Dehalococcoides mccartyi 195: one gene and its partner. The protein of the gene in region 2 interacts with the protein of the main gene of each other region in a pairwise test. Links are inferred from orthologs where the notes say so. Each region holds a gene or a part of one and is shown on either strand. Other genes may lie near its edges.

Region 1 (3,186 bases), 630 kb from region 2 along the record:
TCCAGCCGGGGGACAATATCTTTTAAGTGTATCTGCCCGGCCAGTATCAAATCCGGCTGTATTTTGCCAATCTGGTCGACGTCAACTGTACTGTAACCGCCAGCCCTGGGCTTGTTTTTGGCTTCGGGAGGGTAATCACAGTAGTCAGTCACGCCCTTTAAAAGGTCTTCCGCTCCCAGGGCATACACTATTTCGGTCAGGCTGGGGGCAAGGGATATAATCCGCTGGGGCAAGCAGCCGAAATGAACCTGGCGTCCGGCCTGGTCAGTTATCTGGCGGGTGGCGTATTTGGCAGCTGTACTCATTTTTTACCCCCGGAGTGATAATTGGGGTCTTTGGCCAGCTGGATGCTGAGGGCTTTCCGGCAGGCGGAGGTAACCGCTCTGGCCGTCATTTCCCCCAGCCGGGTATGCCCGCCGACATAGCGGCAGCCAAAATCCCAGCCGGAAACCGCTACTATCTGGTCAGTACCAGTGCCAGTTGCCTGCAAGGCCGGATTAAATGAACTGTGGATATTAAGGTCCTGCAGGGCCACCACCTTGGCTTCGGTAACAGTCACAAAGCTGGAAGCCAGAGCGGCAGAGTCCAGCCGGGCATTAGTGGCGGTAATGATATTTATAGTTCCGCAGGGCTGGCATTCCCCTTCAACCTCCAGTCCTGCGCCTTTATCCACCCCTATCCGCATGGCATTATGCTTAAAACCGGCCGTAACCCAGGCGCAGACCCAGAGCTTATCCCCGGATTCAAGAGTATAACAAACTTCGTCCATGCTGACCCCGGTGGACAGCATGAAGATTTCCTGGGTTTCAAGACTGTAAAATGAGGCCATCTCTTGCTTCAGGTCTTTTAAATAATCATCGTAATCTTTGTGGTTGAAATGAAGGTAATCACACAAATCTTTTGGCAGGTAGCAGTTGCAGACCAGCCGGATGCTGCCGTAGCCGTCTGTACCTGAAAGGGCGGCATGGTCTTCATCAAAAAAGACCGCCAGCAGATTAGCCGGGGCATCCCAGACACGAGTGGAAAACACTTCGGCTTTTACACCCGGCAAAGAACAGACCTCCCTTTCCAAAGTTACCGGTGAATACCCTGTATTTTTCAGTTGCATAAGCTTTTTCCTCCTACCAGACCGGGGTTTGCCGGCGGATTTGGCTGACTACCGCACTCAAAGTATCTGCGGTTTTTTGAATATGCTCCGGGGTGGTCATTTTACCCAGAGAAAGGCGGATAGAGCAGTTAGCCAGATCACGCTCAAGGCCGGTCGCCAGAAGCACATAAGGGGCTTCGTGGCTTGCCGAACTGCAGGCCGAACCGGTAGATACGCAGATACCCTGCTTGGCTAGTTCCTTGCTCAGGTATTCTCCCTCCACTCCTTCAAAACTGATATTCAGATTACCGGGCAGACGCTTTTGGGGGTGGCCGTTAAGGCGGCTGCCGGGAATAGACCCCAGTATGGCTTCGGCCAGTTTTTTACGAAGGGAGGAAACCCTGCCCGCCTCTTCTTGCATTTCCAGTGCGGCTATCCCGGCTGCCAGCCCCAGTCCCGCAATACCGGGCACATTTTCCGTACCCGAACGCAGGCCGCTTTCCTGCCCACCGCCCAGAATAAGCGGGGCTAAAGGCACATCGCCCTTGGCATAGAGTATTCCCACCCCTTTGGGGCCGTTAAACTTGTGGGCAGACAGGGATAAAAGGTCTATGTTATCCCGCTTTACATCCAGCGGCAGGTGACCGGCCATCTGGACGGCATCGGTATGGAAAATAACTCCCTGACGGCGGCAGACAGCCCCTATTTCAGCTACAGGCTGAAGGGTGCCGATTACATTATTGGCCGCCATAATGCTTACCAAAGCCGTTTGGGGAGTAATGGCCGCCTCCACGTCCTTAGGAGAAACCTGCCCGAAGGAGTCCACCGGCAGATAGGTAACCTCAAAGCCCTTCTTTTCCAGGGCATGACAGGCTAAGAGCACGGCATGGTGCTCAATCTCCGAGGTAATAATGTGTCTGCCCCGGCCAGCCATCGCCGCACCGCTGATAGCCAGATTGTCTGATTCGGTGCCGCCGCTGGTAAAGATAACCTCTTCCGGCTGGCAGTTAATCAGGGCGGCCACCTGCTCACGGGCGGTTTCCAGAGCCTCGTCCGCCCTGCGACCCATGGGGTGAATAGCCGAGGGGTTTCCGTAGTGCCAGGTAAAGTAAGGCAGCATAGCCGTAACTACCCTCGGGTCAACCGGGGTACTGGCGGCATTATCCAGGTAAATCAGCTCATCCATAGTATTTCCCCCTATATCCTGCAGGACTGCCCGGCAGGGCGGGCGGTTTTACCCCGGGAGTAAGCCACAATAGAGGCATCCAGTTCCGCCCCCAGCTTATCCAGCTCAGCCAATTCTTCAGCGGATAACCTGGCATATTCGTCACTGCGGGCACTGAAAGCTATCAAGGGCAGACCCAGCTTCTGCTCCAGCTGGCGCAGTTTTTCCATAGCAGTATCATCCAGCGGTTTAACCGGTATTTTAACGTAACAATGTGTCATTTCTCTGGCCATAAAAGCCACCTCCCATCAGTTCAAGCTTATTAAATATACCGCCAGCAGTATGCCCGTACTGATGGCAATGCTGATAGCGGACATCACCCCGAACAGCCTTACGGCCTGACCAATGTGACCGGGGCTGAGGGGTTTTGCCGCATCCCCCAGCGCATAGTGGCCAGCCCGCTCCAGCCTTACCCCCAGTGCTCCGGCAACAGATGCCATCGGCCAGCCGGCATTGGGGCTTTCGGTTTTGGACTGGTCCCTGAGGGCAATCCTCCAGGCGTTTTGGCCATCCATCCCCGAAACAAAAGCCGCCAGTATAAACATCAGCCCGGTAAGTCTGGACGGCAGATAGTTAATGATATCATCCAGGCAGGCGGCAAACTTACCCAGGTATTCGTACTCACCGCGGTGTCCCAGCATACCGTCCAGGGTGTTGCAAACCCGGTAGGCCACCGCCCCCGGCACACCCAGAATCAGAAAATAGAACAGAGGGGCTACCAGAAAATCCGAAGCGTTTTCCGCCAGCGAACGGATGGTGGAGGATATCATGGGCGGAGCAAATCCGTCCTCCTTGTCACGTTCAACCGTTGTCAGAAGATAGCGGATTTCCGGGGCGGCACTCTCTATCCGGTAGTCCCCGCCTTTCAGGTATT
Region 2 (3,043 bases):
ATCAGAGGTGCGCCCTTTGGCACGGGCTTCCAGAAAACGCCCGGTCAGGATAAGGGCGATAATCATGGCGGAGGTATCAAAGTAAAGGTGCTTTTCCAGCAGCGGTGAATCAAATATTGAGGGGAATACCAAAGCAGTCAGGCTGTACAGGTAAGCTGCAGAAGTACCCAGGGCGATAAGAGTATTCATGTCCGAGGTGCGGTTTTTCAGGGCGGCAAATGCCCCGCGGTAAAAACGCAGCCCAGCCCAGAACTGCACGGGCGTAGCCAGCAAGAACATAATAAATTCCTTGCCGCCAAAGGCTGGCAGGAATCCTATAATCATAAGGCTTATTCCCAGCACCAGAGCAACTGTAAGTTCCTGTTGCAGTTTGCGGGTTTCGGCATTTTCCGAGCTGTTAAGCTCGTTTTGGGGTGTTTCTTCCGACAGCAGTTCGTAGCCGGTGTTTTTTATGGCTTGGCTGAGTTCACGGTAGGAAATAAAATCCAGATACTCCACATTGGCAGTCTGATTAGCCAGGTTTACACTGGCACTGAGAACCCCGTTTGTGTTCTTCAGGGCTTTTTCGGCTCTGGCTACGCAGGAAGCACAGTGGAGGCCCTTTATGGGGAAAATGGATTTGCGGCTGATAACGCCGTAACCCAAGCCCGAAATAATAGATTTAATATCTGCCAGGCTGATAACGGCCGGGTCATAGCTGAATATAAGTTTGGCGGAGGCAAAATTCAGTTTGGGGTCTGTTATCCCGTCTGTTTTTGACAAACGCGCTTCTATACTGGCGGCGCATCTGGTACATGACATACCGCTTATACCCATGATTATCTTTGGCAAAGTATCCGGCAGGTTCTTTTCAGGCATTATTTTTAAGCTTATGACAAAAGGTCTTTCTTCATTTGGTCAAACTCTTCTTTACTTATTTCACCTTTGGCGTAGCGTTCTTTCAAAGTTTCCATGTAATGGGTTTTAGTGGCTGAAGATGAGGGCTGCCCTTTCCGGACAAGCTGAACAATACCCCAGATAATTAGGCCGATAATGGCGCACCAGAAAATCAGCATGAAAATACCGCCGAAAAACATCCAGCCCCAGCCGGCACTTGACCAGTCAAACATCATGGTTTTGGCCTCCTCGGCATATTTATTAATATCATATAATATTATAGCATATCAGATATGATTTCAGATTTGACTGTTAAGCTCCAAAAGTATGTGTTAAAATTATATAAAGGCTGGGATTTTGATTTTTGGCTTTTCAGTTGTTATCCTAGTAGTATCCGGGGAAAAGGGGATGGAAAATGGCTTTTTACTTTGAAAAGGTGATGGAATACTTTGTGAATCCTCTTAATTCGGGTGAAATGGAAAATCCTGACGGCATAGGCAGAGCCGGAAATGACATTTGCGGAGATGTTACCGAATTTTACATAAGGGTAAAAGATAACCGTCTGGTGGAAGTGAAATTTAAAACTTACGGCTGCGGGGCAGCTGTGGCTATATCCAGTCTGGTAAGCCTGATGGCTACCGATAAAACAATTGAAGAAGCTATGAAAATTGATAACAAGGCAGTAGAGGCTGAGATTAAGGGGCTGCCGCAGAACCGCAGCCATTGTTCCCAGATGGGCCCCCAGGCCCTGCACAGCGCTATTGCTGATTATAAAAGCAAAGTTCAGGCCAGAGGTTAATATGACACATTCAAATTCTGCTAAAAATCCGACTGCTTGCCCATACTGTGATATTGCTACCGAAGCGGAAGCGCGTATGCCTTTCTGCAAGGCCTGCAAGCTGTCACTTTTTTACTGTCCGGCTTGTGGCGGGTTGGTCGGGCGGGGGGAAGCATTTTGTCCCCATTGCCAGGCAGAGATGACCGGACAAAAAGAAAAATAGACGGGTGAGGGATTTTGGAAAACGTTATAGTCAGTGAACTGTGTGAAAAAATATCTGAGAAGCGGATGGTCCGGGATGATATGGGTATTGAGTATGCCATAAAGGCTTTTGCTTCGCATACCCATACCCACGTCCTTTTTGTGGTCAATAAAGATGGCGTTTTGACCGGGATTGTTAAGCTTAAGCAGCTGCTTGAGTGGGTAAAAGTGAAGCTGAATATCGTGTCTGAAAAGCACATTGTTACCCGCTCGGATGCCTTTGAGGTGCTGCGTCTCAGCCAGTCATGCACTATTAAAGAAATAACTTCCGAAATTATCAGCGTCAAGCAGGGCGATACCATTGCCCATGCCGTAAACCTGATGGCCGAAAAGGAAATGGTGGAAATACCGGTAGTAGATGACGCTGGCAAGCTGGTGGGCGAACTCAGGATTTCAGATTTGCTTTCCAAGCTGATGGTGGATATTGAGACCGCCGAATCTGATAATACCTGCACTACAAACTAGTTTTACCTAGCGTGAAGCCGCGTATCCGGCGGCAAATGCTTTCAAATTGCCCTCAAGTAACTTTGGGGGCAAACGCTTTTTTATAGCCCCGGCTAGTATCTCGTGGTCAAAGGGCAGATAACTGGCGGCATATCCCAGCAGGTAAATATTCAGCATTTTGGCATTCCCAAGCTCTTTGACTGCCTGGTTAGCGGCTATAAAATCTGCTTTTATGCCCATTTGTTTATACCCCTCAAGTATTTCGGCATCTGAAGGGTATTCTGCAATGCCCAGGCTTATTGAGGCCGGGGGCATGGCCATATCATTGATAACGGCTTTAGTCTGTTTGCCCAGATACTCCATATAGCGGGCGGCCTCCAGTTTTTCAAAGGCAATTATCAAATCAGTCTGTCCCTGCGGGATAAGGGGGGAGGATACTTCTTTATCAAAACGCAGGTGGCTGACTACACTCCCGCCGCGTTGTGCCATGCCCAAAGTATCTGTCTTTTTGACATCATAACCGGCAGCCATGGCCGCATCACACAGAATATTGCTGGCCAGTATTACCCCCTGTCCGCCCACGCCTACAATCAATATACCAAACTTTTTCATAAGTTTACGCCGCCTCATTGGTTTTAATGGCTTTTTGGGGGCAGACCTGGGAGCACAGGTTGCAATTACTGC

Evidence for each region.
Region 1: the proteins of DET_RS04950 (region 2) and DET_RS01430 interact in binary tests that used the Escherichia coli proteins (3 or more experiments, as listed by UniProt). The link is inferred for Dehalococcoides mccartyi 195 from one-to-one orthologs.

The regions. Positions count from the first base shown.
Region 1 is NC_002936.3:236,877-240,062, reverse strand. The notes cover bases 198-3,059. They hold DET_RS01430 (cysteine desulfurase family protein), read right to left. Parts: upstream 2,274-3,059; coding sequence 1,122-2,273; downstream 198-1,121. Other genes in these bases: cbiB (adenosylcobinamide-phosphate synthase CbiB), read right to left, coding at 2,561-3,059; DET_RS01415 (hypothetical protein), read right to left, coding at 2,285-2,545; DET_RS01435 (adenosylcobinamide amidohydrolase), read right to left, coding at 302-1,108; DET_RS01440 (ABC transporter substrate-binding protein), read right to left, coding at 198-305. In the rest of the region: more of DET_RS01440, read right to left, coding at 1-197; more of cbiB, read right to left, coding at 3,060-3,186. UniProt on the Escherichia coli protein: Master enzyme that delivers sulfur to a number of partners involved in Fe-S cluster assembly, tRNA modification or cofactor biosynthesis. Catalyzes the removal of elemental sulfur from cysteine to produce alanine.
Region 2 is NC_002936.3:870,760-873,802, reverse strand. Bases 265-2,983 are described here. They hold DET_RS04950 (iron-sulfur cluster assembly scaffold protein), read left to right. Parts: upstream 265-1,291; coding sequence 1,292-1,675; downstream 1,676-2,983. Other genes in these bases: iorA (indolepyruvate ferredoxin oxidoreductase subunit alpha), read right to left, coding at 2,976-2,983; DET_RS04935 (indolepyruvate oxidoreductase subunit beta), read right to left, coding at 2,387-2,971; DET_RS04940 (CBS domain-containing protein), read left to right, coding at 1,892-2,380; DET_RS04945 (hypothetical protein), read left to right, coding at 1,677-1,877; DET_RS04955 (SHOCT domain-containing protein), read right to left, coding at 870-1,112. In the rest of the region: more of DET_RS04960, read right to left, coding at 1-264; more of iorA, read right to left, coding at 2,984-3,043. UniProt on the Escherichia coli protein: A scaffold on which IscS assembles Fe-S clusters. Exists as 2 interconverting forms, a structured (S) and disordered (D) form. The D-state is the preferred substrate for IscS.